Regions from separate parts of the Burkholderia latens genome, predicted to be linked through region 2. Evidence: predicted binding sites of a transcription regulator. Region 2 holds the regulator's gene; each other region holds the start of a gene.
The links. The regulator LexA, encoded in region 2, represses DNA repair genes until DNA is damaged. The targets are predictions, from matches to a motif close to ACTGTATNNNNATACAGT.
Positions count from the first base shown of each region.

Region 1: WK25_RS24280 (VRR-NUC domain-containing protein) is a predicted target of LexA. The motif match lies at 4,212-4,229, and genes of this name have one in related genera.
Region 3: imuA (translesion DNA synthesis-associated protein ImuA) is a predicted target of LexA. The motif match lies at 5,568-5,585, and genes of this name have one in related genera.

Region 1 covers NZ_CP013438.1:1,096,663-1,107,066, reverse strand. Annotated here, with positions in the region: gene WK25_RS24290 (IclR family transcriptional regulator domain-containing protein) at 1-172, shown strand, start outside; gene WK25_RS24285 (ATP-dependent DNA helicase) at 206-2,506, opposite strand; gene WK25_RS24280 (VRR-NUC domain-containing protein) at 2,503-4,200, opposite strand; gene WK25_RS24275 (MipA/OmpV family protein) at 4,328-5,206, opposite strand; gene WK25_RS24270 (hypothetical protein) at 5,413-5,724, opposite strand; gene WK25_RS24265 (hypothetical protein) at 6,262-6,510, shown strand; gene WK25_RS24260 (CBS domain-containing protein) at 6,850-7,281, shown strand; gene WK25_RS24255 (PRC-barrel domain-containing protein) at 7,349-7,837, shown strand; partial or broken gene WK25_RS24250 (DUF4142 domain-containing protein) at 7,870-8,442, opposite strand; gene WK25_RS24245 (hypothetical protein) at 8,559-9,104, opposite strand; gene WK25_RS24240 (BON domain-containing protein) at 9,186-9,596, opposite strand; gene WK25_RS24235 (hybrid sensor histidine kinase/response regulator) at 9,632-10,404, opposite strand, start outside.
Region 2 covers NZ_CP013435.1:1,666,951-1,677,354, reverse strand. Annotated here, with positions in the region: gene WK25_RS07925 (sugar ABC transporter ATP-binding protein) at 1-249, opposite strand, end outside; gene WK25_RS07920 (sugar ABC transporter substrate-binding protein) at 391-1,344, opposite strand; gene WK25_RS07915 (CysB family HTH-type transcriptional regulator) at 1,755-2,681, opposite strand; gene WK25_RS07910 (sulfate/molybdate ABC transporter ATP-binding protein) at 2,773-3,831, opposite strand; gene cysW (sulfate ABC transporter permease subunit CysW) at 3,845-4,792, opposite strand; gene cysT (sulfate ABC transporter permease subunit CysT) at 4,789-5,694, opposite strand; gene WK25_RS07895 (sulfate ABC transporter substrate-binding protein) at 5,833-6,870, opposite strand; gene lexA (transcriptional repressor LexA) at 7,135-7,782, shown strand; gene WK25_RS07885 (hypothetical protein) at 7,809-8,147, shown strand; gene WK25_RS07880 (DUF2939 domain-containing protein) at 8,176-8,892, shown strand; gene WK25_RS07875 (universal stress protein) at 8,998-9,495, opposite strand; gene WK25_RS31175 (hypothetical protein) at 9,494-9,658, shown strand; gene nodI (nodulation factor ABC transporter ATP-binding protein NodI) at 9,818-10,404, shown strand, end outside.
Region 3 covers NZ_CP013435.1:2,941,571-2,951,974, reverse strand. Annotated here, with positions in the region: gene WK25_RS13685 (methyl-accepting chemotaxis protein) at 1-744, shown strand, start outside; gene WK25_RS13680 (MetQ/NlpA family ABC transporter substrate-binding protein) at 921-1,736, shown strand; gene WK25_RS13675 (VF_A0006 family four-cysteine protein) at 1,825-2,139, opposite strand; gene WK25_RS13670 (ABC transporter substrate-binding protein) at 2,485-3,450, shown strand; gene WK25_RS13665 (ABC transporter permease) at 3,605-4,501, shown strand; gene WK25_RS13660 (ABC transporter ATP-binding protein) at 4,503-5,297, shown strand; gene imuA (translesion DNA synthesis-associated protein ImuA) at 5,599-6,306, shown strand; gene WK25_RS13650 (Y-family DNA polymerase) at 6,239-7,726, shown strand; gene WK25_RS13645 (error-prone DNA polymerase) at 7,733-10,404, shown strand, end outside.

The DNA.
Region 1 (10,404 bases), on a different replicon from region 2:
ATTGCAGGTCGGCGTGCGCGGAATCGCGGTACCGCTGAAGAATCGCCACGGCGAAGTCGTCGCCGCGCTGAGCACGAACATGCCCATCGGTGCGGAATCGACCGACGCGGCCGTGCGCCGCGTGCTGCCGCATCTGCAGGAAACCGCGCTGGCGATGCTCAACGTGCTGTAGCCACGCCCGCAACGTCCGGCCCGTGCGACGGCGTCACCCGATCCGCCACCATCGCGGCAACAGATCGCGCACCTCCCGTCGTCGATAGCGATCGTCGATCAGGTGCACGACGCCCTCGTCGTGTTCGGTGCGGATCACGCGTCCGGCCGCCTGCACGACCTTCTGCAGCCCCGGATAAAGGTACATGTAGTCGTACCCGTTGCCGAAACGCGCATCCATCGCGCGCCGCATCTGTTCGTTGACGTCGTTGACCTGCGGCAGCCCGAGCGTCGCGATGAATGCGCCGATCAGCCGCTCGCCGACGAGATCCACCCCTTCAGAAAACGCGCCGCCCAGCACCGCGAAGCCTACGCCGCGCCCGCGCGCGTCGAAACGCGCAAGAAACGCGTCGCGCTCGCTTTCGCCCATGCCAGGCGCCTGCGCCCATACCGGCACGTGAGGATGACGCACCTGCATCAGCGCGACGACACGCGCCAGATAGTCGAAGCTGCTGAGAAAACCGAGGTAGTTGCCGGGTCGCGTCGCATACTGCGCGGCGATCAGGTCCGCGATCGGTTCGAGCGAACGGTCGCGATCGCGCCAGCGGGTCGACACATGGCTCGCGACGCGCACGGTCAGCTGCTCCGCGCGGAACGGCCCGTCGACGTCGAGCCAGCCCGTATCGGCCGGCAGCCCGAGCGTGTCGCGATAGAAATGAAACGGGCTCAGCGTGCCGGAAAACAGCACCGTCGCGCGCGCTGCTTCGTAGCGCGGTGCAAGAAACCCGGCCGGGATCACGTTGCGCACGCACAGCGTCGACTGGATGCGTCGCCGGCGGCCGGCCGGCACGACGCCGTCGAGCGCCGGCTGGCGCGGCAGCGGTTCGCCGTGCAGCGTCGCGTCGAAGATGGACGCGCTGTCGAACGCGTCGGCAAGCATGCCGAACTGGATCGCATCGAAATGGAAGCGCAGCAGCGCATCGTCGTTCGCGCGCGGGGCGTCGGCGAGATGTTCGCCAATCGTCGCGACGAGGTGCTGAACCGCCGAGACGATCGGCCCGGGGATGTCAGGATACGCGGCGTAACGCTCGGCCTGCGCGCGATTGAGCGCCCCCCACGCCCGTGCGAGCCGGTCGAACGCCTTGCGCAGCGCCGCGGGCGCCGCGTCCCGCGCGGCCGCGAACGCGAACGGGTCGAGCGACGCGCTGTACATCTTGCGCGCGCGATCGAGCAGGTTGTGCGCTTCGTCGACGAGCACGCCGACGCGCCACTGGTTCTGCTGCGCGAGCGTGTGCAGCATCGCGCTGCCGTCGTAGTAATAGTTGTAGTCGCCGATCACCATGTCCGACCACCGGGCGAGTTCCTGCGCGAGGTAATACGGGCAGACGTCGTGCGCGAGCGCCGCCGGGCGCACGGTGCCGCGATCGAGCAGCCCTGCACCGATCGCCGCATCGCGCGCGGCCGGCAGCCGGTCGTAGAAGCCTTGCGCGAGCGGGCAAGACTCGCCGTGACACGCGCGGTCCGGATGCTCGCACGCCTTGTCGCGCGCGACGAGTTCGAGCACGCGCAGCGGCAGCGCCGGCGTGCCCGCGCCGAGCGTCGCCGCCGCGTCGAGTGCGAGCGCGCGGCCGGGCGTCTTCGCGGTCAAAAAGAACACGCGATCGAGCTCGCCCTCGCCGCACGCCTTCAGCAACGGGAACACCGTGCCGAGGGTCTTGCCGATGCCGGTCGGCGCCTGCGCCATCAGGCAGCGTTCGTCGCGCGCGGCCCGATAGACGGACACGGCCAGTTCGCGCTGCCCGCTGCGGAACTGTCCGTGCGGAAACGTCAGCGCACGCAGCGCCGCATCGCGCGCCGCTCGGTGCGCGGTCTCGCGCTCGGCCCAGCCGACGAAGCACGCGCACTGCTCGGCGAAAAACTCGGCAAGCGCGCTTGCGCTCAGCGTTTCCGTCAGCACGGTCTCGCGTTCGGACACGATGTCGAAATACACGAGCGCGACGTCGATTTCCGCGAGACCGCGGGCGGCGCACATGAGGTGCGCATAGACCTTCGCCTGCGCCCAGTGCAGCGCGCGATGGTTGGCCGGCATCGCATCGAGGCTGCCGCGGTAGGTCTTGATTTCCTCGACACGGTTCGCGACCGGGTCGTAGCCATCCGCGCGCCCGCGCACCGTGAGCGTGCCCCAGGTGCCGGTCAGCGCGATTTCGGTTTCGTAGCGCGCGCCGCGTTTCGACGTGACTGCGCCATGTCCGGCGATGCCTTCGAGCGCGGTCGGCGCGGGCGTGAAGCGCAGGTCGAGATCGCCGCGCCGCGCGGTGAACTCGCACATCGCCCGCACCGCGACGACATAGCTCATGCCGACAGCCCCGCCGCTTCGGCCGGCTCCACGCCGGCACCCGCCGCCCATTCGACATCGACGACACGCACCGGCATCCCGTGCGCGATGCAGTACGCGAGCCAGCGTGTCTGGTTGTCCTGCAGCCGGTCGCCGGGCCCTTTTACCTCGATCAGCTCGTAGCGCCGCTCGCCAGGCCAGAACCGGACCAGGTCGGGCAGCCCCGAACGGTTGCTGCGAATGTCCGCAAGCAGGCGCGTGAACCACAGCCGCAGATGCTCGGGCGGCAGGCACGCGAGCGCCTGGTCGAGCAACTCGTCAGTCAGCACGCCCCAGAATACGAACGGCGACTGCAGCCCCGCCTTCGTCGCGTAGTGGCGGCGGATCGTGTCGCGGTACGCGCCCGAATCGAGTTGCGCAAAGCATGCGGCAAACGCATCGCCGCGGCGCAGCGCGAAATCGGGTGCGTGCAGATCGGCCGGCCCGCGCTGGAACGGGTGGAAGAACGCACCGGGCACGGCCGCGAACACGGGCTCCCAGCACAGCAGTCCGAACAGCGAATTGATCAGCGTGTTCTCGACGTAATGCACCGGCGCATCGGGCAGCGCGAGATGGTCGCGCACCGCGAATTCGACGCTCACGAACGCTTCGGGGCGCGCCAGCACGAGCGTTTCGCGAGGCGCGCCCGGCACGGCGGCCGTCCGCTCGACCGGCTGCCCGACGCGGCGCTGCAGGCGCGGCAGCATCCGCTCGATGCGCTGGCGCTCTTCGTCGCTCTCGAACGCGCCGCGCGCGTCGAGCGCCAGCGCCAGCGCGTCGTCGTCGCGCCCGCAGCGCTCGAGCACGCGAATGCGCCGATGCCGGCTGCCCGGCCACGCGCTGCGCGCATAGGCGTCGAGCGCGGTGCTCCAGTCGGCGCGCCGTTCGCAGGCCTGCCCGAGCGTAAACAGCAACTTCGCGCGGCGCGTCGCCAGCCACGGCTGCGCGCAGCCGACCGCGTCGATCGCGTGCAGCAGGCCGTCGAACGGCAGCTCGTCGGGCCACGCGTCGAGTGCTTCGCGGCACGCGTGCAGCGCGAGATACGCATCGACGTCGTCGCGATGCTGGAACGCGCGCGACGACGGCGCGATCGGCACGCTTTCATACTGGAACACGCCGAGATCGGCGAGCACGAACTCGCTCCAGTCCTGGTGCAGATTGCCGAAGAACATCAGCCGCAGGCGCTCGCACAGCGGGCCAACGGTCACGCGCAGCACGCGATCGCCCGCGTGCTCGCACCATGCGTCGAGCGGCTGCGCGTCGGTGTGCCCGGGCCGCAATCGCTCGAGCCAGTCGAGCTTGCGCTCGCCTGCATGCGCGGCGAGCGACGGGAACACCTTCAGCAGATCGGCCTTGGTCGACAGCGCAAACAGTTCGTCGAGCGTAAGCGCGGGCGCCGGATCGACCCAGCCCAGTGCGACGAGCGGCGCGGCCGCGTCGAGCGTGCAGCCGATTTCGTCGTACACGAGCTTGCTCGCGCGGAAGTCGGAGCCGGTGCGCATCAGCATCCGCACGAACAGCGCGCGCGACGCTTTCGGCAACTGCGCGAACTGCGCGAGAAACGCGTGTTCGTGCGCGTCGAGCAGGTCGTCGTAGCGCTCGCCGAGCCAGGCCAGCGCGCGTTCGAAATTGGTCAGGTAGTAAAACGCCGGGGGCGTCGGCGATGCAGGCGTCACGGGAATCGATCACTGTACGTTTGTACAGGTTCGAATCATATCAAATGTGAAGAACAACGCCGCACGCGCCAGCACCGCGGGCAAGCCCCCGGCTTCGTCCCGGGCAGGATCAGCCCGGCTCAGAGGCTCAGAACTGGTAATTGACCGACATGTCGAACACGCCGTTCGTCGACTGCTGCGTGATCGGGCTGCGCCGTGCACGGCCGACGAGTTGCTCCACAGCTCCGTCCACCGTCAGGAACCAGTGCTTGTTGACGAACCAGACCATCGTCACGCCCGCGCCAAACGACTTCATCCCCGCGCTCGCCGAATAGGCCGGCAGCCCGGAACGCGCGGACGCGCCCGGATTCACGCCGAACCAGCCGTTCATGTAGCGCGAGTCGGCGAACGACACCGTCGGCCCCGCAAACCAGAAGAAGTGCTCGTTGCTGCCCGGCATCGGCATGTATGCGGAAAAATCGCCGACCCAGCCGTTCGAGCCGCCGATGCTGCGCCGCACGTCCGCGCGCAGCACCAACGGGAAATCCTTCGAGATCACGTAATCGGCCGCAAGCTTCATCACCGGGGCCGCGTTGATGTTGTCGAGGCCGTTCAGGTGGTCGAGATCGTCGGCCGAGCGGCGTCCCAGGTCGTAGCCGACGGACAGGCTCACGCGCCAGTTCGGCCCGCGCAGCACGTTCGCGCCGAGTCCGTCGCCCGTCGACAGAAAGAACAGGTCGCGATAGCGGACGTCGAGGTTCGGGCCGCCCATCACGCGGTAGCGGTCGGAACCCGCGTAACGCGGCTGCAGCGTCATCGCGGCGCCGACGCTGACCTGCCAGGTCGGCACCGTCGGGTTGAACAGCTTCTGCAGCGGAACGCCCGCCGAATACTGCCATTCGCCGAGCGGCGAAGGCGTCTGGGCCGACGCATCGCGTGCGCCGGCGGCCGCGAGTGCGGCGAAGGCCGACAGGCCCGTAACGAAGCGGCGAGCACCGGCTGACAGCAACGGGCGAGCAACGGTCATCAAGATGGTCTCCGTCGGTTGCGCAAAGGCGCCTGAAGAAAAACGCGCCGCGTCTGTCCGGCTCCGCCGGCAGGCAGTCGACGGCGTGAACGTAGCGTACGCTGAATAAGTGAATATCCTACGCGACGCGCGTGAAGCCGCAAAGCGCCCGTCTGGAACGGGCACTTTGCCGGTGTCCGGCTGGCGCCGGGGGGAAGATTGCCGAATCAGAAACGCTCGACGTGATAGTCGCCGGCGAGCGCGGCGGGGCTGCGGCTCGCCATCATCCGCGAAAAGCCGTCGGCGAGCCGCCCGAGCGCGAGCTGCTTCTGGCTCGCGTCCCAGTGCGTGTAGGTGTCGTACGCGGAGTCGTCGAACGACACGGTGACCGCAACCGGCCGCCCGCTTGCGCGAAAGCCGATATGGAGCACCCCGCCGGGCAGTTCCTCGATGTGGTAGCGCAACGAACGCGATTCGAAATAGCGGCCCAGCACCTGGGCGATCGCGCGCTTGTCCGGCGATTGCACGTGAATGTCCATGATGGTCCTCCTTTCAGTGATCGCGCGGCCGGCCGCGGTTCGCTGCGTCCTCCCGGCATCCGCATCGGTTGCGGCTGTGACGGCGGATCGCCGTACGGCGGACCCGATGGCACGGGCGGATCGACCGGATCGTCGTGCTCGGGCAGCGCCGGGTCGGGATCGACGTCGGGTATCGGTTCGGGACGGTGCAGCATCGATTGGGTATTCATGTCGCTCCTGCGCGGCGGCTCGCGCGTGTCGATTGGCGCGGCGACCGTACGCAATCGGCGTGCCCGCTCGCGCCGCTTGGCGGACCGTCGCGCCGGGCAGGCCGCCGTTGCGAGCGACATCGTCCGGCCTTCGGCGCTAGGCGGACAGCAAGTCCGAATGGGATCGGGCCGCACGCCGCTGCGCGGTCACTCGCGGGCCCGGTCGGCTCATGTGTCAATAAATGCCGGCTATCCTGGAGCGTCCGGCCGGGGGGACGCTATACGCGTGACGCCGGCGGGATCATGGGTACGGGGCTTGCGCCCTCTCAACGTGTAAGGAGGTTCGATCATGACCGCTCACGCACCCGGCCGCCGCGATGCCGTGTTACCGGCCGCCGGACCCGGCCTCTTCGCCGCGTCGCACAAACCGTCCGACGACAAGACGGAAGAGCGCATCGACGAAGGGCTCGAGGAAACGTTCCCGGCCAGCGATACGCCCGCCGTCGGCGGCGCGACGCGAATCGACCCCGCCAAGCCGTCCGGCGAACGCGCCCCGCGCAAGCCCGACGCCCCACCACCGCCCCGCGATCACGGCTGACGGCGGCACCCGGCTCTGCACGCGCGGCAGCGCCGCGCCGGGCCGGCACAACCGGAGTGAACTGATGAAACGCATGGAACGCGCGTGGCACGAAGTGAGTGGCGCCGCCGGCGTCGCGGCGCTTGCCGCGATCGAGAGCGCGCTGGTATTCGCGATCGTCGTGATGACGGGGGTCGGCCACTGACCGACGCGTGCGGCCCCGCCACGGCTGCCGCCGTGGAAGATGTACAACCCGGCTGGCAAATTTCTCCGTGGCGGCGCAGCGCACGCGCGACGCATGCCGATCGGGCGCGGCACGCGTCCTGCTACCGGATCGTCTCGCTCACGAAGGAGGCGTTCATGTATCGCGTCAACGAGATCATGTCGCGCGACGTGGTGTGCGTCGCGCCCACCGACACGATTCGCCATGCGGCCGCATTGATGCAGCGTTTCGACATCGGCGTGCTGCCGGTCTGCGACGGCAACGAACTCGTCGCGATCGTCACGGACCGCGACCTCGCGGTGCGCGCGCTGTCGCACGGGCACTCGCCCGACACGCCTGTGAAGGCCGTCGCGTCCGCCCCCGTCCAGTGGTGCGTCGAGGACGACGGCGTCGGCGACGTCCAGAAACGCATGGCCGACGTGCAATTGCACCGGATGCCCGTACTCGATGCGCAGCACCGGATCGTCGGCATGCTGTCGCTCGGCGACATCGCAACCCGCGCCGGCGGCCCCGCCCGCGACGAACTCGCGAACACGCTCGAAGACGTGTCGCTGCCGCGGCGCCGATGATCGCCCGTTCTCTCACCCGCGCCGTGCACGGCTCGTGCGCCGCGCCGCTTCGACCAGGAGGCAATCGATGACAACGGACACCCCGTCGCGCATCGTCGGCGACACCGGCCGCTCGTCCGGCGGCCCCGGCCCGGACGTGATGGCCGCCGGCACGCTCGAAGACGATCGCGTGCTGACGATCGACGGCGACGACATCGGCAAGGTCACGAACATCATGCTCGACGTGCGCGCCGGCCGGATCGCATACGCGGTCGTGTCGTCGGGCGGCTTTCTCGGGATCGGCGACAAGCTGCTCGCGGTGCCGTGGAGCCTGCTGACGCTCGACGTCGAGCGCCGCTGCTTCGTGCTGCCCGTGCCGACGGAGCGCGTGCGCGCGGCGCCGGGCTTCGACAAGGACCACTGGCCGGCAATGGCCGATCCGGGCTGGGCCGAAGCGGTGCACGCGTACTACGGCGCTTCGCGCTACTGGCTGATCGAGGAAGGCGAAACGGCGCTCGACGCGCCACCGCACGAGGCCTCGCCTGGCGGCCCCGAAAGCGACGCCCCGCGGCGCTGATACGCGCATTGTGCGCGGGGCGCTGATCGGTGCGCGGCGTCGACCGATTTCGCGAGCGCGCGCGCGGCGCTCAGGTGCGCGTTCAAGGTAGGCAGCGCGGCGGCCGCGAACGCGCGAAGTTGCGGGTCGCGGCCGTCGCGCGCTTCGGCTTCGTACAGCTTGATCGCCGATTCGTGCGCTGCCGGCCCCGCGATCGCGACATATCCGATGTCGAATGCGTGCCCGGTTCTGGCGCGCAACGCCGTCACCGCCGGATCGACGAGCATCTTCGCCTGCACCGGCAAGCCCTTGCGCGCGCCGAGCTTGCGCAACTCCGCGGTCATGCGATCGTGATCGTCGAGCATCTTGCGCGCGAACGCTTTCACGTCCGGATTCGACGACCGGTCGAGGGCCAGCTGGCTCGCCCGCAATTGCGTCTGGCCGACGATGCCGGCCTTGTCGACGAATTCCGCATCGATGCCGGTCGGCCGCCGCGCCATGTCCGCTTCGTCTGCCGTCTCGCCGGGACGAATCACGCCCGGTGCGACTTGCACCGACGATGCGAGCGGCGCCGGCGCATCGATCGCTGCGCCGAGCACTGGCGAGACCATGCGCGATACCAGCATGCATGCGGCGGCGGCGAGCACGACGGGACGGTACGCGTCCCAATCGCCCCGTGCCTGGCGCACGTCATCCGCTGCGCGCCGATTCGGTCCGGCTGCGCGCCCCATGAACATGCGTGTCATGCCGGACGATGCGCGGACGTGAAGAAATCCGTCCACGCGCCCTTGCTCCACGCGCCTTCGACGCGCTCGATCGATAATGCACCGGCCGCGAGCAGCGTGCGCTCCGCAAACGTCGCGGTGCGGCGCGTCACGTGCGCGGCGAGTACGACGCCGTTTTCGCACGCTTTCAGCGCACCATGCCCTTCCGGCGCGTCGCCGCGCATCTTGCCGAGCGCGCCGCACAACGCGCCGACGTAGCCGCCGACCAGCGGCACGCCGAACCATGCGAGCGGAGAATGGAGCCCGCCCAGATACAGCAGCGCGGCGCCGATCAGTCCGACGATCGCGCCGACGGCCACGCCTTCGAGCGCGCCAAGGCCGCCGGGACGCGCCGCCGAATCCGCATAAACGTCGCCGCCGAGCCAGAACAACGCATGCTGGCCGGGCGGGTTCAGAAAGAAGACTTTCACGTCGTCCCGATGAATGACGTGGCCGCGCAGCTGCGCCGCGCAACGCTCCGCCTGCTCGAGTGTCGAGAAGCGGCCCGCGATAATGGTGTCCATGTCGAACCCTCCTGCACGGTGCCGCGCAGGGCTGCAAGGCGCGCGACGCCCAACCGGCCCGACGCTTGCCCGCGCATCACGTTACTTCCGGCGAATCTGCAGCCTGTCGCGCACGCCGCTGACGCCGTCGACGTCGTGAACGACGCGCACCGCGGCCGCATGCTGCCGCTCGTCGGGCACGCTGCCCGTCAGCTCGGCCACGCGGCCGTGCACCTGCACGTCGATGTCGTCGGAGGCGAGCCCGCGCTCGGCGACGAGCGCCGCGCGGATACGGGACGCGAGGGTCGCATCGCGCAACTGGCCGCCCACGGCGGACGCCTGGCTCGCGAGCTTCGTGCGCACGCTTTCGTCAGCCGATGCGATGCGCGGCGTCGCAATCCACGCACACGACAGCAACAGTATGCTCGCGATCGGCACGACCGGCCGCATGCGCATGATGCGCGCCGCACGTGCGCCGATGCCGTCGCACCGCGTATTGTCCGATCGTTTCATCTCGCCTCCCGTGGTTGAACAGTGGCCGCCGTACGTCAGTGTCGGCGGTCGTCTCGCGGCGTGTCGACCGGCGATATGTCCGCGATCACGCTTGCGAGCGTCGGCACGTCCACCGGTTTGCACAGATACGCATCGAAGCCGGCGGCCATCACCCGGTTTCGGTCCGCCAAGCCCGCATGGGCAGTCACCGCGACGACGGGCACGCGCCCGCCGCTGTCCGGCAATTGGCGGATGTGGTCGAGCAGCCAGAAGCCGTCGCCGTCGGGCATCGCGAGATCGGACAACACGACGCTCGGATGCTGCCGCGCGATCGCGTCGAGCGCGTCGTGACCCGAGCGCGCGGTAGACACCCGCGCACCGAGCGTTTCGAGCGCGGCCGCGAGACTTGCGAGCGAAGTCGCGTCGTCGTCGACCACGAGCACGCGCTGGCCGTCGAGCGCGACCGCGGTCGATGCGCCGCCGGGCCGACGCGGCTGGACTGTCGGATCGTCCGTGCTCAACTCCGCCGGCAGCGTGACCGTCACGGTCGTGCCGCGTCCGGCGCCGTCGCTGGTCGCCGCGACCTCGCCGCCATGCAGCCGGGCGATGTTGCGCACGATCGACAGGCCGAGGCCGAGCCCGCGTTTCGGCGATGCGGACGCGCCTTCCGGCCGGTTGAACGTATCGAACAAATGCGGCAGGCGTTCCGGGGAAATGCCCTGCCCGGTATCGGCGACCGCCAGCCGCACGCGCGCACCGGCGCGGGTCAGCGACACCGTGATGCGACCGCCTGCCGGCGTAAACTTGATCGCGTTCGACAGCAGGTTCG
Region 2 (10,404 bases):
CGTGCGGCTCGCCGGCGCATAGGCTTCGCCGCCGAGCAGCATCGTGCCCGCCGTCGGATCGACGAGGCCGCCGATGATCTTCGACAGCGTGCTCTTGCCCGCACCGTTCTCGCCGGTCAGCGCGAGCGCTTCGCCGGCCGCGAGCGTCAGCGTGACGTCGGCGAGCACGGGTTCGGCATAGGTCTTGCCGATGCCGGCGACGGACAGTACGGGAACGGCTGAACGGGAGGGTTGGAAGGTCGGTTCCATCGCGATCCTGGTTGCGGCCGCGCGCGGGGCGCGGATATGACGCTCACAAGTGCAAGTGCATGCAGTGGCCGTGATCGCGCTCACCCCGTATAACGGCCGCCGCCCCGGATTCTTGAGGGAGGCGGCCGCAACGGCGCGGCGTTACTTCGTCACGAGGTCCACCGGCGTCTCGACCACACCGGTCATGTCGGCCTGCTTGCGATGCTCGGCGATCGCCTTGAGCGCCGTGTCGATGCCGAATACTGCCTGCTTCGCGGCGTACTGGTCGGCGGTCGCGAGCACGCGGCCGTCCTTGAGCATCGGCTTGATCGCATTGATGTTGTCGTAGCCGACCACGAACACCTTGCCCTGCTTGCCCGCCGCACGCACGGCCGACACGGCGCCGATCGCCATGTTGTCGTTGCCGCACAGCAGTGCGCGCAGGTTCGGGTATTCGTTGAGCATTGCGGACGCGACCGCGTTGCCCTTGTCGATCTCCCATTCGCCTGACTGCACCGACACGACCTTCATCCCGCCTGCCTTCATCGCGTCCTGGAAACCGGCCGTGCGCTGCTGCGCGTTGGTCGTCGTCGACACGCCTTCGATGATGCCGACCTGGTCGCCGGCCTTCAGCCGCTTCGCGAGGTAGTCGCCGATCTTGCGCGCGCCCTTGCGGTTGTCGGGACCGACGAACGGCACATTCAGATTTTTCGACTTCAGCACGTCGGGATCGAGCCGGTTGTCGATGTTCACGACGATGATCCCCGCATCGACGGCCTTCTTCACGACCGGCACGAGCGCTTTCGAATCCGCCGGCGCAAGCACGATAGCGTCGACCTTCGACACGATCATCTGCTCGACGATGCGGATCTGGTTCGCGGTGTCGGTCTCGTCCTTGATGCCGTTGGTGATCAGGTCGAACTGCGCGGCGTTGTGCTTCTGGTACTCCTTCGCGCCATTCTCCATCGTCAGGAAAAACTCGTTGGCGAGCGACTTCATCACGAGCGCGACCTTCGGCTTGGCCGCAGACTGCGCGTGAACGGCCGCCGGTGCGGCAGCGACCGCGACCGCGGCAAGCGCGGCGGTCAGAAAGCGACGGCGAAACAGGACATTCATACACATCTCCTGGCGACTGGCCCGACGGGCCGGATTGTTATTCGACTGTTGTTTTAATGTGAGCAAACGTTTGCGCCACACTACCCGGGCAATGGCCATCGATGCTGCTTGTCGGTACCAAGGAATGGAGCGAGGCAGACGGCCGACTGCCTGGCGCGTGCTGTCGTCGACGCGCCGCCGCCAGCGGGGACGCCAGCGGAGTGACGGCTATGCTGTACCGTTTCTATGCAACGCGCAACCCGTCTGATCAATATTTAAGGGTTTATTCGGAGCGCATTGTCGTTCGCGTCGGTTGCCGCGTGTTACGGCAGACGGATCACCGCTTCGCGCGGCGCGCACCGCCGGGTGCCGCCGCGCAGCGATGCGATGCAGCGAGCGCGCGCATGCCGCGCCCGCCGTGCATCGGCGGATCAGACTGCTTCGCGCAGCATCCCGGCGATTTCCGCTTCGTTCAGGTGCGGCGCGAACATCTCGATCAGCCGGTACGCATACGCGCGCAGGAACGCGCCCTTGCGCAAGCCGACGCGCGTCGTGCTCGCCTCGAACAAGTGCTGCGTGTCGAGCGCGACGAGCCCCGTGTCGCGCTGCGGATCGAACGCCATTGCGGCGACGACGCCGATCCCCATGCCGAGCTCGACGTAAGTCTTGATCACGTCCGCGTCGATCGCGGTCAGCACGACGTCGGGCACCGCGCCGGCCTGCGCGAACGCCTGGTCGATATGCGAGCGGCCGGTGAAGTCCTGGTCGTACGTGATGATCGGATATTCGGCGATTTCGTCGAGCGTGAGGTTCTCGCGGCCGACGAGCGGATGGCCTTTCGGCACGACGACCGTGTGATGCCACGAATAGCACGGAAACGTGACGATGTCCGGATAGCGATCGAGCGCTTCGGTCGAGATGCCGAGATCGGCTTCGCCGTTCAGGATCATCTGCGCGATCTGCTGCGGGCTGCCCTGGCGCAGCGCAAGATGCACCTTCGGGAACACCTCGGTGAACTGCCGGATCACCTTCGGCAGCGCGTAGCGCGCCTGCGTGTGCGTCGTTGCGACGACGAGGTGGCCGCTGTCCTGGTCCGCGAACTGGCGCGCGACGCGGCGCAGGTTCTCCGCGTCGAGCAGCATCCGCTCGATCAGCTGGTGCACGGCCTTGCCCGGCTCCGTGAGCCCGGTGAGCCGCTTGCCGCGCCGGATGAAGATGTCGACGCCCAGTTCATCCTCGAGATCCTTGATCTGTTTCGACACGCCCGACTGCGACGTGTACAGCACGTTCGCGACTTCCGTCAGGTTCATGTTCTGGCGCACGGCCTCTCGCACGAAACGCAATTGCTGAAAATTCATGGGTATGCCTCTTAGGCTGTCGTTGTTCGAATATCGATTCGATGTCGATCCGGAGCGGTATCCGCCCTCTTCTCGTTGCCGGGTTCAGGCGTCAGTGCGCGGGAAACACGCGAACCGCGCGCGGAACGGCCGTCGCGCCGTCGCCCACCTGCAGTTCGAGCGCACGCCACGCGTCGCGATCGAGCTCCGCCTCCAGCGCGCCGCCCGAGCGCGCCTCGAGCTCGATGCGTACCGAGCCGCCGAGCGGGATCACGCGGCGCACGTCGACCGCAATGCCGTCGCGATGGCCGTCGCCGGCCGGCCACAGCTGCAGATCGTGCGGCCGCACGTATGCGTTCGCGGGGCCCGCGAAATCGGCGTCGACCGCGATCGGCGCAGCCGCGCCGTCGGCGACGAAGCCGCGGCCGGCGACCGTGCCCGGCAGCCGGTTCGCCGCGCCGAGAAACTCGTAGACGAACGCGCTTTGCGGATGATCGTAGACGTCCTGCGGGCTGCCGACCTGCTCGACGCGACCGCGGTTCAGCACGACGATGCGGTCGGCCACTTCCAGCGCCTCCTCCTGGTCGTGCGTGACGAAGATCGTCGAGATGTGCAGGTCGTCGTGCAGGCGACGCAGCCAGCCGCGCAGCTCCTTGCGCACCTTCGCGTCGAGCGCGCCGAACGGCTCGTCGAGCAACAGCACTTTCGGCTCGACCGCGAGCGCGCGCGCCAGCGCGATCCGCTGTCGCTGGCCGCCCGACAGCTCGGACGGATAGCGCTGCGCGAGCCAGTCGAGCTGCACCAGCTTCAGCAGCTCGTGCACCTTGTCGCGAATCACGGCTTCCGACGGCCGCTCGCGGCGCGGCTTCACACGCAGCCCGAACGCGACGTTCTCGAACACGGTCATGTGGCGGAACAGCGCGTAATGCTGGAACACGAAGCCGACCTGGCGATCGCGCGCGCCGACCGATGCGACGTCGAGCCCCTGCAGCACGACCTGGCCGGCGTCCGCGTGCTCGAGGCCCGCGATCACGCGCAGCAGCGTGGTCTTGCCGCAGCCGGACGGTCCGAGCAGCGCGACGAGCTCGCCGGGCGGGAAGTCGAGCGACACGTTGTCGAGCGCGGTGAAATCGCCGAAGCGCTTCTGAAGATGACGGACAGTGATACCCATTCTGGTTGCCTCTTTACGATTTCGACGAAATGGCGGCGGCGGGGCCGGCATGAGCGGGAACGTCATCGCGCGCGCCGGCCAGTTCGGCGGCGAGATGGCGCTCGGCGAGCAGCTTCAGCGCGAGCGTGACGAGCGCGAGCAACGCCAGCACCGACGCCACTGCGAACGCGGCCGCGAAGTTGTATTCGTTGTACAGGATCTCGACGTGCAACGGCATCGTGTCGGTGACGCCGCGGATGTGACCGGATACGACCGACACCGCGCCGAACTCGCCCATCGCACGCGCGTTGCACAGGATCACGCCGTACAGCAGCCCCCATCTCACGTTCGGCAGCGTCACGCGCCGGAAGATCTGCCAGCCCGACGCACCGAGCACGCGCGCGGCCTCTTCCTCGTCGGTGCCCTGCGCCTGCATCAGCGGAATCAGCTCCCGCGCGACGAACGGGAACGTGACGAAGATCGTCGCGAGCACGATGCCCGGCACTGCGAAGATGATCTGCACGTCGTGATCCTGCAGCCACGGGCCGAGCCAGCCCTGCGCGCCGAACAGCAGCACGTAGACGAGCCCCGAGATCACTGGCGACACCGAGAACGGCAGATCGATCAGCGTCGTCAGGAGCGCCTTGCCGCGGAACTCGAACTTCGCGATCGCCCACGATGCACACACGCCGAACACGAGATTCAGCGGCACCGCGATCGCGGCGACGGTCAGCGTCAGCTTGATCGCCGACCACGCGTCGGGATCGGCGAGCGATTCGAGATAGAAGCCGACGCCCTTGCGCAGCGCCTCGAAGAACACCGCGGCGAGCGGCACCACGAGAAAGAACGCGAGGAACGCCAGCGCGATGCCGATCAGCAGCCAGCGCACCGCACGCGGCTCGCTGACGGGATCGAGCTGTTTGGCGGCGCGCGCACGCGCGGCGGACGGATTGTTCAGCACGACAGTGGACTCCCGGCTCATCGCTGGCCTCCGGCGGCGGCCGCCGTACCGGCCGCGGTGGCGGTTGCGGGCGCGGGGCCGCTCGCGCCCTTGCTCGTGCGGCGCTGCAGATACCACTGCAGCGTGTTGATCAGCAGCAGCATCAGGAACGACACGACCAGCATCACGACGGCCAGCGCGGTCGCGCCTGCGTAGTCGTACTGCTCGAGCTTCGTGATGATCAGCAGCGACGTGATCTCGGACTTCATCGGCACGTTGCCGGCGATGAAGATCACCGACCCGTATTCGCCGAGCGCACGCGCGAACGCGAGCGCGAAGCCCGTGAGCAGCGCCGGCAGCACCGCGGGCAGCACGACGCGGCGAAACGTCAGCCAGCGCGACGCGCCCAGGCATGCGGCGGCCTCTTCCTGCTCGCGCTCGAAATCCTCGAGCACCGGCTGCACCGTGCGCACGACGAACGGCAGCCCGATGAAGGTCAGCGCGACCAGGACGCCGACCGGCGTAAACGCGATCTTGATGCCGAACGGCGCGAGATACTGGCCGACCCAGCCGTTCGTCGCATAGACGGCTGCGAGCGAGATGCCGGCGACCGACGTCGGCAGCGCGAACGGCAGGTCGACGATCGCGTCGACGACGCGCTTGAACGGGAACGTGTAGCGGACCAGCACCCACGCGACGAGAAAGCCGAACACGGCGTTGATCAGTGCGCCGCCGAGTGCGGCCGAAAACGTCAGCCGGTACGACGCGAGCACGCGCGGCGACGTGACGGCGGTCACGAACTGGCCCCACGACAGCGTCGCGGTTTTCAGGAATGTGGCGGCGAGCGGGATCAGCACCACGAGGCTCAAATAAGCCACCGTGATGCCGAGCGTCACGCCGAAACCGGGCAGCGCGCTCGGCTTGCGAAAGGTGTACGTCGTCATCGGATGCTCTTGCTGGGGCGATGCTGCTCATGGGCCCGACGCAAACGCCGGCGCGAAGAATGCTCTCTCGCGCCGGCGGCCCGCCGGGGATGCTGCGCGCTGTCGTGGCGCGCCGCTGTCGTTATGGTGTTGCGTGCGTTACTGCGGCTTGTAGATCGAATCGAACACGCCGCCGTCCGCGAAATGCGTCTTCTGCGCATTCGTCCAGCCGCCGAACGTGTCGTCGACCGTGTACAGCTTCAGCTTGGGGAACTGCTTCGTCAGTTCCGCCGGCACGTTCTTCGCGCGCGGACGGTAGTAGTTGCGCGCCGCGATCTCCTGGCCTTGCGGGCTGTACAGGAAATTCAGGTACGCCTCGGCCAGCTTGCGCGTGCCCTTCTTGTCGACCACCTTGTCGACCACCGCGACGGGCGGCTCGGCCAGGATGCTCACCGACGGCACGACGATCTCGAACTTGTCGGTGCCGAATTCCTTGATCGACAGGAACGCCTCGTTTTCCCACGCGATCAGCACATCGCCGATTCCGCGCTGCACGAAGCTCGTCGTCGCGCCGCGCGCGCCCGAATCGAGCACGCCGGCGTTCTTGTACAGCTTCGTCACGAATTCCTTCGCGCTCTGCTCGTTGCCGCCCGGCTTGTGCACCGCATACGCCCACGCGGCCAGATAGTTCCAGCGCGCGCCGCCGGAGGTCTTCGGGTTCGGCGTGACAATCGAGATGCCGGGCTTGGTCAGGTCGTCCCAGTCCTTGATCCCCTTCGGATTGCCCTTGCGCACCAGGAATACGATCGTCGACGTGTACGGCGACGCGTTGTCCGGCAGGCGCTTTTGCCAGTCCTTGTTGACGAGGCCCTTGTTGGCGATCGCGTCGATGTCGTACGCGAGCGCCAGCGTGACGACGTCGGCCTGCAGGCCGTCCAGCACCGAGCGCGCCTGTGCGCCCGAGCCGCCGTGCGACTGTTTGAAGTTGACCGTCTCGCCCGTCTTCGCCTTCCACTCCTTGCCGAACGCCTGGTTGAAATCCTGGTACAGCTCGCGCGTCGGGTCGTACGACACGTTCAGGAAGGTCGTATCGGCCTGCGCGTGGGTCGCGACGCCCAGCGCCGCCGCCGCCCCCAGCGCGAGTGTTGCGATCAGGCGGCCCGCTCCGCCCACCAGCCCCGTATTGCGCTTCGCCATCCTTGGTTCTCCAGTGTTGTCGATGTTGCGATGTCGGGCCAGTCTATCGAACGGGTTACATGATTAAAAATAATCGTTCTTCATTTTTTAATACTCAAAAGTGCTAACGCAGACTGGGCGGACGGTTGCGGCAGACGAACCGGCGTCAGGGCGGCACAAAATGACGCCGGAACCGGCGCGATCGCGGCGAACCTCAAGTAACACTTGAAATTCGCGAAGTACTGTATAAAAATACAGCTCACTGTCTATCCATACAGTTCAGCCATGACCAAACTCACCGCCCGTCAGCAGCAAGTGTTCGACTTGATTCGCCGCGCGATCGAGCGCTCCGGTTTTCCACCCACGCGCGCCGAGATCGCCGCCGAGCTCGGCTTCAGTTCGCCGAACGCGGCCGAGGAGCACCTGCGTGCGTTGGCGCGCAAGGGCGTGATCGAGCTCGCGGCCGGCGCGTCGCGCGGCATCCGGCTGCTCGGCGTCGACGACGTCCCGCATCAGTTCACGCTGCCGCACGCCGGCCTGATGCAACTGTCGCTGCCGCTGGTCGGCCGGGTCGCAGCCGGTAGCCCGATCCTCGCGCAGGAGCACATCTCGCAGCATTACGCGTGCGATCCGGCGCTGTTCACGAGCAAGCCCGACTACCTGCTGAAGGTCCGCGGGCTGTCGATGCGCGACGCCGGCATTCTCGATGGCGACCTCCTCGCGGTGCAGAAGCGCACCGAAGCGAAGGATGGCCAGATCATCGTTGCGCGTCTTGGCGACGACGTCACGGTCAAGCGCCTGATGCGCCGCCCCGGCGGCATCGAGCTGATCGCGGAGAACCCGGATTACGAAAACATCTTCGTCAAGGCCGGCAGCGCGGAGTTCGCGCTGGAAGGCATCGCCGTCGGGCTGATCCGCTCGGGCGAACTCTGACAATCGGTCTCGCTGAGGAGAACACCATGGAACGCCTTTCCCGTCTGCTGCCTTTCCGTCAATTCGGCCGCCTGCGTCATCTGCGCGGCCGCACGCCCTGCGCGCCGCTGTCCGCCGCGGCGCCCGTGGTGAGCCAAGAAGTCGCAGTTGAACGGCAGGCGTCGCTGCTGCCGTCAGCGCTTCCCGCCTTCGCGCGCGTCTCGCTGAATGCCGGCCTCAATCACGCGGAACCGGCGCGCCGGGCGCCGGTGCGCGTCTATCACGGCCGGTCGCGCCTGATCATGGTGGGCACGATCGATGCCGTGTGCCGGATGATCGATCGCTGCATCGCCGAGGAACGATCGGCCACGCACGGCGGTCTCTGATAGCGGAACCCGTCCACCCGGAGGCATCGTGACTGGAGCAACGGGCCGCACGTTGCGGCTCAAACCTCTGCTGATCGTCGTGTTGGCCGTCGCCGTATTCGCGGCGATCGGCTACGCGTACGCTTCCCCGTATATCGCACTCGGTCGCCTGAAATCGGCGGTCGACGCGCGCGATGCGCAAGCGGTCAGTGAATACGTCGATTTCCCGTCGCTGCGCATCAGCTTGAAACAGCAAGTCACGGAAGAATTGATGCGCCGGATCGATGCAGTGAAGAAGGACAACCCGTTCGCGGTGATCGGCGCGCTGATCGGGTCTGCATTGATCGGCCCGTTGGTCGATGCGTATGCGACACCGGAAGGCGTAGCGGCGCTGATGAGCGGGATCCCGCCGCGCGGCAATCCCGGCGAAAGGCCGCCCGATTGGTCGGACGCTGCGCCAGACGGCACGCGTGGCAACGCAGCAGCACCACCAGCGGCAGTGCCTGCGGCCCCAGGCACCGCCGCCAGCGTGCCGCAACCCGGCAGTAGCACGATTACGACTGCGCCGGCCCCGCCTGCGGCAGCGCCCGCACCGGCCCGACCCAGCGACGCAGGCCATCCGCAGCAAACGAGTGCGGGCTATCGGAATATCGATGAATTCGTCGTGACCTACCAGCGCAGCGCCGACGGCACGCGCTATGCAGCGATCTTCCACCGCGTCGGGCTGTTTTCCTGGAAGCTGTCCGCGATCGACCTGCACGCGTGAGCGTGCTTCGAGCGGATGAGATGCCGCCAACGCAGCGCGGCGCGAAACCGGCATGAATGGCGGCACACCGCGCCCGGTCACGCGCTCGCGATATCGGGTGCGGTGTTAAGTGCCGCTCGCGATCGCCGCTTCGCGCTCGCGCGCGATCTCGGCCTTTTGCTCTTCCGCCGAAGAACACGCGACGAGAATGCTGCAATTCACGCGATCCAGCAGTTGCGTGTTGCCCGAGCCCATCCACCATCTCGACAAGCCGCTGCGGCACCGGTGGCCGACGACGACGAGATCGGCGTTGATTTCCGTCGCGAGATTCGCAATTTCGTCGATCGGATAGCCGAACGCGAAATGCCCTTCCGCCTGAACGCCGCGCTCGCGCAGCCAGTTCACGCCTTCCTGCAGGATCTCGCGCGCGGTTTCTTCGAAGCGGCCGCACGCGACGTCGGTGAGCAGCCCGGCACTTTGCGCGATGCTGGAACGCATGTCGACAACCGACAGCAAATGCGTTTCCGCCTTTAGATCCAGCGCGAGATTGGCTCCGCACCGCAGTGCCTTGCGCCCTTCGAGTGTGCCGTCGTAGCAGAGCAGAATCTTGTTGTAGCTAGCCATGAAACCTCCCTATCGCGACTACGTGCGCTATGCACTCATCATGGTGCGCCGCAATTGCGGACGCAAGGGATGGAAAACGCTGATTCGCCACGCGGGGCGGGTCGGCGATGATGCGGTGCATGATCGGCGCGTGCATGCACCGCGCTGCGCGGACATGCCGTGATCGGATGCAACCGATGCACTAAAATGGCCCATTCGTGCCGCCGATGCACGGTCGCGTCGGCCATGCGCGTGTGACACGCATGCGCGCGATCCGTTCGCACGCCGGCAAGCCGGCCCGGCCGGCCGCGATACGCGCCCGCTTACAACGACAAACCCGCCCATGTCCGTTGCACCGATCGATTTCCGGAACGTCGAAAAGCGCTATGGCGACAAGCTCGTCGTCAACGGCCTGTCCTTCCACGTGCAGGCTGGCGAATGCTACGGCCTGCTCGGGCCGAATGGCGCCGGCAAGACCACGACGCTGAAGATGCTGCTTGGCCTTGCGTACCCCGATGCCGGCGCGATTTCACTGTGCGGCGAACCGGTTCCGTCGCGTGCGCGGCATGCGCGCCGCCGCGTCGGCGTCGTCCCGCAGTTCGACAACCTCGATCCTGACTTCACGGTCCGCGAGAACCTGCTCGTATTCAGCCGCTATTTCGGACTGTCCGCAGCGGCTGCACGCGGGCTCGTGCAGCCGCTGCTCGAATTCGCGAAACTGGAAAACAAGGCCGATGCGAAGGTCGGCGAGCTGTCGGGCGGGATGAAGCGGCGGCTGACGCTCGCACGCGCGCTCGTGAACGACCCGGACGTGCTCGTGCTCGACGAGCCGACGACCGGTCTCGATCCGCAGGCGCGGCATCTGATGTGGGAGCGGTTGCGCTCGCTGCTCGCGCGCGGCAAGACGATCCTGATCACCACGCATTTCAT
Region 3 (10,404 bases), 1.3 Mb from region 2:
TCGGCGAGCCGCGAGATCGCGTCCGGCAACGACGACCTGTCGCAGCGCACCGAGGAGCAGGCCGCGTCGCTCGAGGAAACGGCTGCGAGCATGGAGCAGCTGACCGCGACGGTGAAGCAGAATGCCGACAACGCGCGGCAGGCGAGCGGGCTCGCGAACAATGCCTCGGAGATCGCGCGGGCGGGCAATGACGTCGTGAGCCGCGTGATCGGCACGATGGGCGAGATCGACGACAGTTCGCGCAAGATCGCCGACATCATTGGCGTGATCGAAGGCATTGCATTCCAGACCAACATCCTCGCGCTGAACGCGGCGGTCGAGGCCGCGCGCGCCGGCGAGCAGGGCCGCGGCTTCGCGGTGGTCGCGGGCGAGGTGCGCTCGCTCGCGCAACGCAGCGCGACGGCCGCGAAGGAGATCCGCGCGCTGATCGTCGATTCGGTCGAGCGTGTGCGCAACGGTTCGACGCTGGTCGGGCAGGCCGGCACGACGATGGGCGAGATCCTGCAGGCGGTCGCGCGCGTGACCGACATCATGGGCGAGATCGCGGCCGCGTCCGAGGAGCAGGCGAGCGGCATCACGCAGGTCGGGCGCGCGGTCACGCAGATGGACCAGGTCACGCAGCAGAACGCGGCGCTGGTCGAGCAGGCCGCGGCGGCGGCCGCGTCGCTGCAGGAGCAGGCCGGGAAACTGCGCGACGCGGTCGGCGCATTCCGGGTCGCCGAAGCGGGCGGCGGCGCCCGTTGAAATGCAACCGATCGCCGGGTCGCGCGGGCGCACCCGGCACCGTCGCAGTGCATACCCATATGAGCGGGATGTATTTCACTTCCGGCCGATCCTGTGACACCATTTGCGCCTTCGTGCGAGTCCGGGCATACCCGTATCGCGCCCCATTTTTCAGTTAGCAAGAAAGCGAGAAACAGATGAAGCGTCGCAGTCTCCTGAAGGTATTTTCCGTGCTGGCCACCGGCGCAGCGCTGACGCTGTCGGCGGGCGCGCACGCCGACGACAAGGTGATCAAGGTCGGCACGGTCGCCGGCCCGGATGCGGAAGTGTGGCAGGTCGTGCAGAAGGTCGCGAAGGAGAAGGAAGGCCTGAACGTGAAGGTCATCGAGTTCAACGACTACGTGCAGCCGAACGCGGCGCTCGACGCGGGCGACCTCGACGCGAACAGCTTCCAGCACCAGCCGTACCTCGACAGCCAGGTGAAACAGCGCGGCTACAAGATCGTCAGCGCGGGCCTCACCTACATTTCGCCGATCGGCGTGTACTCGAAGAAGTTCAAGTCGCTGAAGGATCTGCCGCAAGGCGCGAAGCTCGCGGTGCCGAACGATCCGTCGAACGAGAACCGCGCGCTGCTGCTGCTTCAGACGCAAGGCGTGATCAAGCTGAAGGCGGGCGCGGGCACCGGCGGCAACAATGCGACGGTGCTCGACATCGCCGAGAACCCGAAGAAGCTGAAGATTTCCGAGCTCGACGCCGCGCAACTGCCGCGCGTGCTGTCGGACGTCGACGCGGCCGTGATCAACACGAACTACGCGCTCGCCGCGAACCTGCAGCCGACCAAGGATGCGATCGCGCTCGAATCGCTGACGAGCCCGTACGCGAACCTGATCGCCGTGCGCGCGAAGGACAAGGATCAGCCGTGGGTGAAGAAGCTGGTCAAGGCGTACCAGTCGCCGGAAGTGAAGGAATTCATCAAGAAGCAGTTCAAGGGCTCGATGGTCGCGTCGTTCTGAACGCCGCACCGTTGTCCGACCGCTGAAACGAAAGGGCCTGCATCGCGCAGGCCCTTTTTCATTGCCGTGTCCGGCGTTCAGCGCGCGCTCACATCTCGCCGCGCCGCGAGCAGATCGCCATGATCTGCTGGATCGCATAGTTGTCGCGCACACCCGGCAGCGATTGCACGACGCACTCGTGAAAGCGTCGCTCGCGCGGCAGCAGCATCGCGTTGTTGCGGTACAGCGCGTCGCACGAGCGCTGGATCAGCTGCGCGGCCACGCCGTTGCGGCTCTCGCGCAGCGCGCCCAGCATGCAGTCGTCGTATTGCGCGTTGCCGTCGGTCAGCGCGAGCGCCGCGCCCGGCAGCGCCAGCGTCAGCGCGGCAACCGCCTCGGCAACCGCACGGAACCCCCGTTTCATACGCCCTCCGATGGCATGGACTGGGTCGGCCGACAGCATAGCGTAAAGCGGCGCGGGCGGCTGGCGCGTTGCATCGAAGCGGGCTGCAAAGGGCTGCCGGCCGGGCTTTCGGCGGATTGTGCGGGCGCGCCCGCACGCGGCGGCCGTGCTGGGCGCGAAAGCGTTCAGTCAGGCGGTGGTCTGCGGAAATGGTATCCTCGTGCGTTCGCCGCCGCGCGCCTTCCCGGGGCCCGCGCGGGGCCGCTGCCGCCTCCGCCGTCACCCGGCTACGCGCGCTCGGCACCTGCATGACGGCGGCGGGAATCCATCATCCAGAACCGACACAAATACGGGGGAGACTCACCCATGAAGCGTTTCAAGACTTTCGCGATCCGTTCGATCACGGCCGGCGTCGCTGCGCTCGCGCTGGCGGGCGCCGCGCACGCGCAGACCGTCAAGGTGCTGTCGATCGTCGATCACCCGGCGCTCGATGCGATCCGCGACGGCGTGCGCGCGGAACTGAAGGCCGAAGGCTACGGCGACGACAAGCTCAAGTGGGAATACCAGAGCGCGCAGGGCAACACGGGCACGGCTGCGCAGATCGCGCGCAAGTTCGTCGGCGACCAGCCGGACGTAATCGTCGCGATTGCGACGCCGGCCGCGCAGGCGGTCGTCGCGTCGACCAAGAGCGTGCCGGTCGTGTATTCGGGTGTGACCGATCCGGTCGCGGCGCAGCTCGTGAAGGGCTGGGGTCCGTCGGGCGCCAACGTGACCGGCGTGTCCGACAAGCTGCCGCTCGACCGCCAGGTCGCGCTGATCAAGCGCGTCGTGCCGAAGGCAAAGACGGTCGGCATGGTGTACAACCCGGGCGAGGCGAACTCGGTCGTCGTCGTGAAGGAGCTCAAGGAGATCCTCGCGAAGCAGGGGATGACGCTGAAGGAAGCGGCCGCGCCGCGCACCGTCGACATCGGCCCGGCCGCGAAGAGCCTGATCGGCAAGGTCGACGTGATCTATACGAATACCGACAACAACGTCGTGTCCGCGTACGAAGCGCTCGTGAAGGTCGCGAACGAGGCGAAGATTCCGCTCGTCGCCGGCGACACCGACAGCGTGAAGCGCGGCGGCATCGCGGCGCTCGGCATCAACTACGGCGACCTCGGCCGGCAGACCGGCAAGGTCGTCGCGCGCATCCTGAAGGGCGAGAAGCCGGGCGCGATCGCGTCGGAGACGAGCAGCAACCTCGAGCTGTTCGTGAACACGGGCGCGGCCGCGAAGCAGGGCGTCACGCTGTCGCCGGACCTCGTGAAGGAAGCGAAGACGGTCATCAAGTAAGCCGCGGCCGGCGATCGCCGCGCGCGGCCGGCCCGATCCGGGCCTGAACGAAACCGCCGGACGGGCGGCTCTTACCCGGGCCGCCCGTCCGTTTTGCCGGCCATACATGCCCGGCCGTACACGTCCGGCCGGCAAGCAACAGGATTTCCCCATCATGTCTCTGTTCTCGTTTCTGGGCGCGCTGGAGATCGGCCTGATCTTCAGCCTCGTCGCCCTCGGGGTGCTGATTTCGTTCCGCATCCTCAACTTCCCCGATCTCACGGTCGACGGCAGCTTTCCGCTCGGCGGCGCCGTCGCCGCAACGCTGATCTCTGCCGGCCACGACCCGTTCACGTCGACCGTGATCGCGATCGTTGCCGGCGCGCTGGCGGGCTTCGTCACCGGCTGGCTCAACGTGCGGCTGAAGATCATGGACCTGCTCGCCAGCATCCTGATGATGATCGCGCTCTACTCGGTGAACCTGCGGATCATGGGCCGGCCGAACGTGCCGCTCATCACCGAGCCGACCGTCTTTACCGTACTGCAGCCGGACTGGATGCCCGACTACGTGCTGCGCCCGGCGCTGCTCGCGATCGTCGTCGTGGTCGCGAAGCTCGGCCTCGACTGGTTCTTCTCGTCGCAGCTCGGCCTCGCGATGCGTGCGACTGGCGCGAACCCGCGGATGGCGCGCGCGCAAGGCATCGCGACGGGGCGGGCGACGCTCGCCGGGATGGCGCTGTCGAATGCGCTCGTCGCGCTCGCAGGCGCGTTGTTCGCGCAGACGCAGGGCGGTGCGGACATCTCGATGGGGATCGGCACGATCGTGATCGGGCTGGCCGCCGTGATCATCGGCGAGACGCTGCTGCCCGCGCGCCGGCTCGTGCTGACGACGCTCGCCGTCGTGCTCGGCGCGATCGTCTACCGCTTCTTCATCGCGCTGGCGCTGAACAGCGAATTCATCGGCCTGAAGGCGCAGGACCTGAACCTCGTGACGGCCGCGCTCGTCACGATCGCGCTGGTGCTGCCGGCGACGCGCAAGAAGCTGTTCGCGCGCAAGAACGGAGGGGCATGACATGCTGTCCGCACAAGACCTCAAACTCACGTTCAATCCCGGCACGCCGATCGAGACGCGTGCGCTGCGCGGGCTGTCGCTCGAGATTCCCGACGGCCAGTTCGTCGCGGTGATTGGCTCGAACGGCGCCGGCAAGTCGACCTTCCTCAATGCGGTCAGCGGCGACCAGCGCGTCGATTCGGGGCGCATCGCGATCGACGGCATCGACGTCACGCGCCAGCCGGCGTGGGACCGCGCGCCGCTCGTCGCGCGCGTGTTCCAGGATCCGATGGCCGGCACCTGCGAGGCGCTGACGATCGAGGAGAACATGGCGCTCGCGATGGCGCGCGGTGCGCGGCGCGGCTTTCGCGCGGCGCTCGACCGGCCGTCGCGCGAGCTGTTTCGCGACAAGCTGCGGCTGTTGAACCTTGGGCTGGAAAACCGGCTCACCGACCGGATCGGGCTGCTGTCGGGCGGCCAGCGGCAGGCGGTGAGCCTGCTGATGGCGTCGCTGCGGCCGTCGCGGATCCTGCTGCTCGACGAGCATACGGCCGCGCTCGACCCGAAGACGGCGGCGTTCGTGCTGGAACTGACCGCGCGCATCGTCAACGAAAGCAAGCTGACGACGATGATGGTCACGCACAGCATGCGGCAGGCGCTCGATTACGGCGACCGCACGGTGATGCTGCACCAGGGCCAGGTCGTGCTCGACGTGTCGGGCGATGCACGCCGCGGGCTCGACGTGCCCGATCTGCTGCACATGTTCGAGAAGGTGCGGCACGAGCAGCTCGACGACGACGCGTTGCTGCTCGGGTAACGGGCGGGAAGCGGGCCGCCGGCACGGGATGCGGGGTGCGTGCCGCCGTGGCGGTTGGCTTGCGTCGCGCGCCCGTGCGGGCCGGTTCGCCGGTGTTTTCGACGCCGGACGATGGCGGTGGGCGCTCGCGGGGCGTTCGCCCTGCCCGAGGCGGGCGCGGCAGGCGCGGTGTACCGTAACCGGACGCAGGCGCCTCCTTTCCGGCTCTCTCTAGTCTGACGAAAAGCCGGTTTCGTCCCAGTACTGTGCGGCACGAGCGCATTGCCATATACTGTATATCCATACAGTTGTGGGTGGCGTCATGCTCGCATCCTCCATTTCCCCCGAATCCCTTCATCCCTCTCTGTGGCGAGGCTCGCAGCTCGCGCGCGGCGGCCCGCGCACGATCGACACGGGCTTCGCGCCGCTGTCCGCCGAGCTGCCGGGTGGCGGGTGGCCCGTCGGCGGGCTCGTCGAACTGCTGGCCGCGCAACCTGGCTGCGGCGAGATGCGGCTGCTCGCGCCCGCGCTTGCGCGCACCGTCAGCGCGCGGCGTCCGCTTGCGCTCGTCGCGCCGCCGCACGCACCGCATGCGGCCGCGCTCGCCAGCCTCGGCGTGCCGTCCGATGCGCTGCTGTGGCTGCGCGCCGGCAGCCGCACGGATGCCTTGTGGGCCGCCGAGCAGGCGCTCAAGGCGGGCTGCTGCGGCGCGCTGTTGCTCTGGCAGGACGCGCGGCCCGATGCGCTGCGGCGCCTGCATCTCGCGGCCGCGCGCACCGGCGATACGCTGTTCGTGATGCTGCGCCCGCTGTCGGCCGCGCGGCAGCCGTCGCCGGCCGTGCTGCGCGTCGCGCTGCACCCGGTGCCGGGCGGCGTGTCGCTCGACATCGTCAAGCGTCGCGGGCCCGCGCGCAGCGAGCCGCTCGAGCTCGATTTGCCGTCGCCCATCGTGGAGAGCCGCTATGCGCGTCTTGCTCGGCATCCATCTGCCGCGCCTGCCGCTCGACGTGTGCGCCGCGCCGCCGTCTGACGCAGCGGCCGGCGAGGCCGGCTGTGCGGTGCTCGAGCAGGGCGTCGTGCTGATCGCCGATGCGGCTGCGCGCCGGCAGGGCGTGCGTGCGGGCATGAAGCGCGGCGGCGTGCTGACGCTCGCGCCCGACACGCGGCTCGTCGAACGCGATCCCGCCCGCGAGGCCGATGCACTGCGCGCGGTCGCGCTCGCGTTGCTGCGCTTCTCGCCGTGCGTCGCGCTCGACGACGAAGCGACGCTGATCGTCGACGTCGGCCCGAGCCTGCGCCTGTTCGGCGGGCTGCCGGCGCTGTGCCGCCAGGTGCGGGCAACACTCGCGGCGCTCGGCTATGCGGCACGCCTGTCCGCCGCGCCGACCGGGCGCGGCGCGTGGCTGCTCGCACGCACGTCGGCGCGGGCGCGCATCCGGCGCCGCGTGGCTGCGCCGGCTTCGCTCGTCCGCACGCTCGACCGGTTGCCGTGCGTGCTGCTGCCCGATGCGCGTCCGTATGCAGGCTGGTTCGACGGCCTCGGCTGCCGCACGCTCGCCGATCTGCGAGGCCTGCCGCGCGCGGGGCTGCAGCGCCGCTGCGGTCCGGCGCTGCTCGCCGCGCTCGATCGCGCGTACGGCGATGCGGTCGAGCCGCTCGCATGGATGGCGGTGCCGCCCGTGTTCGACGTACGGCTCGAGTTGCCGGAGCGCGTCGAATACGCGGAAGCCGTGCTGTTCGCCGCGCGGCGGCTCGTCGTGCAGCTCTGCGGGTGGCTTGCCGCGCGGCAGCTGTCGCTTGCCGCGATGACGTTCGATCTCGAGCACGAGCGCGGCCGCCAGGCCGTGCCGCCGACGCCGCTCGAGCTTGCGTTCGCGGCTCCGGTGCGCGACGAAGCGCACTTCATGCGGCTGCTCGGCGAGCGGCTCGCGCGCGTCGAGTTGCCGGCCGCGGTAATCGCGGTGCGGCTGAAGGCCACGCGCGTCGAATCGGTCGCGCCGCCGGCCGACGATCTGTTTCCCGAGCCGGGCGGCACGAAAGAGACGCGCGAGCGCTTGCTCGAACTGCTGGTCGCTCGGCTCGGCGCGGACAACGTGCTGCGCGCGGCGCCCGTCGCCGATTACCGGCCGGAGGCCGCGAACCGCTGGCTGCCGCTCGATGCGCAGGCAGGCAAGCCGGCCGGCGGGCTGCCGGCCGCGCCGCCGCGCCCCGCGTGGCTGTTGGCCGAGCCGTTGCCGCTGCTGATGCGCGGCGAGCGGCCGGTATTTCATACGCCGCTGCGGATGATGTCGTCGACGGAGCGGATCGAGGCCGGGTGGTTCGACGGTCAGCTCGCTGCCCGCGATTACCACGTCGCGCAGGACGAAGCCGGTGCGTGCTATTGGGTGTTCAGGGAGCGAGCGGGGAGCGAGTCCGAACCGCACTGGTTCCTGCACGGGCTGTTCGGGTGAACGAAGATGGTTGCGCAATTCAGTCTGCTGCCCGATTACGCGGAGTTGTTCTGCCGTTCGAACTTTTCGTTCCTGCATGGCGCGTCGCATGCGGAAGAACTGGTCGAGCGGGCGGCGGAACTCGGCTATCGCGGGATCGCGATCACCGACGAATGCTCGCTCGCCGGCGCGCCGCGCATGCATGTTGCCGCGAAGGCGAAAGGATTGCCGCTCGTCATCGGTTCGTATTTCGAGGTCACGCCGGATGAAGCCGCACCCGGCCACGATCCGGGCCCCGGCGCGTTCGGGTTCGTGTTGCTCGCGCAGAACCGCGAAGGGTACGGCAACCTTTCCGAGCTGATTTCGTGGCGGCGCATGGCGTCGCCGAAGGGCACTTATACGCTGACGTCGCGGATGCTGTCGGCGCCGCCGGCCCAGTTCGCCCATTTGCGCGGCATGCCCGACTGCTTCGCGATTCTCGTGCCGACGTATCCGGTGCGGGCGGACGTGCTCGATGCACAGGTCGCATGGTTTCGCGCAACGTTCGGCGAGCGTGCGCGGCTCGGGCTCGTGCAGTTGCAGCGCGCGCTCGACGGTGCGCAGCGCGAAGAGATCCGCGACGCCGGCGAGCGTCGCGGTGTGCGCGTCGTCGCGCTCGGCGACGTGACGATGCATGTGCGCTCATGCAAGCCGCTGCAGGACGTGATGACGGCGATTCGCGTCGGTATGCCGGTTTCCGAATGCGGGTATGCGCTTGCGCCGAATGCGGAGCAGCATCTGCGTTCGCGCGGGCGGATCGCGAAGTTGTTCGCGCCGGCCGAGATCGCCGAGACGTGCGCGATGCTCGACGCGTGCGATTTCGAACTCGATTCGTTGCGCTACGAGTATCCCGACGAAATCGTGCCCGACGGCCACACACCGACGAGCTACCTGGAACAGGAAACGCGGGCGGGCGCGGCCGCGCGTTATCCGCAGGGCATTCCGGAGAAGGTCGAAAAGCTGATCCGCCATGAACTCGAGCTGATTGCAAAACTGAGCTACGAACCGTTCTTCCTGACCGTCTATGACATCGTCAAATACGCACGCAGCCAGAACATCCTGTGCCAGGGCCGCGGCTCGGCCGCGAACTCGGTCGTCTGCTATTGCCTCGGTATCACCGAGGTCGATCCCGACCAGAGCACGATGCTGTTCGAGCGCTTCATCAGCGAAAAGCGCGGCGAGCCGCCCGACATCGACGTCGACTTCGAGCATCAGCGCCGGGAAGAAGTGATCCAGCATATCTACGAAAAATACGGCAAGGATCGCGCCGCGCTCGCGGCCGCGGTATCGACGTATCGTCCGCGCGGCGTGCTGCGCGAAACCGGCAAGGCGCTCGGCGTCGATCCGATGCTGGTCGATCGCGTCGCGAAGGGGCATCGCTGGTTCGACGGCAGCCGCGATCTGCTGCAGCAATTCTCGTCGACCGGGCTCGACCCGCACACGCCGCTGATCCGCACGTGGGCGGAACTCGCCGCGCGCTTGCTCAACTTTCCGCGTCACCTGTCGCAGCACTCGGGGGGCTTCGTGATCAGCCGCGGCAAGCTCACGCGGCTCGTGCCGGTCGAGAACGCGGCGATGGACGGGCGGCGCGTGATCCAGTGGGACAAGGACGATCTCGAGGCGCTCGGGCTGATGAAGGTCGACGTGCTCGCGCTCGGCATGCTGTCGGCGCTGCATCGCGCGTTCGACCTGCGCACCACGTGGCGCGGGCCGGAGAAGAACGGCGAACCGTTCACGCTGAAACACATTCCGCAGGATGACAAAGCAACCTACGACATGATCTGCCGCGCCGATACGGTCGGCGTATTCCAGATCGAATCGCGTGCGCAGATGTCGATGCTGCCGCGGCTGAAGCCGCGCAATTACTACGATCTTGTCGTCCAGGTATCGATCGTGCGGCCCGGCCCGATTCAGGGCGGCGCGGTGCATCCGTACCTGAAGCGGCGCAGGATCGTGGCCGGTGAAGAGGAGGGTGAGATCACGTATCCGAGCGACGCGCTCAAGGAAGTGCTCGAGCGCACGCTCGGCGTGCCGATCTTCCAGGAGCAGGTGATGCAGATCGCGATCGTCGCCGCGGGTTTCACACCCGGTGAAGCGGATGACCTGCGCCGCGCGATGGCCGCGTGGAAGCGCAAGGGCAACCTCGAGAAGTATCACGACAAGATCATCAGCGGGATGCTCGAGCGCAACTACACGCGCGAGTTCGCCGAGCAGATCTTCGAGCAGATCAAGGGCTTCGGCGAATACGGTTTTCCCGAGAGTCATGCGGCCAGCTTCGCGAAACTCGCGTACGCGAGCAGCTGGCTTAAATGCCACGAACCGGCGATCTTCGTCGCCGCGCTGCTGAACAGCCAGCCGATGGGGTTCTACGCGCCCGCGCAACTCGTACAGGACGCGAAACGCCACGGCGTGAAGGTGTTCCCGGCCGACGTCACGCGCAGCGGCTGGGAGGCGTCGCTCGAAGCGCTGCCCGGCCAGCCGCCGCCGCACGGCCAGCCCGCGGTGCGGCTCGGCCTGTCGCTCGTGCGCGGTCTCGGCGAGGCCGCCGCACGGCGCATCGAGGCCGCGCGCGCGGCCGGCCCGTTCGAGAACGTCGATGCGCTCGCGCGCCGCGCGCAGCTCGAACGGCGCGATCTCGAAGCGCTCGCCGCCGCGAACGC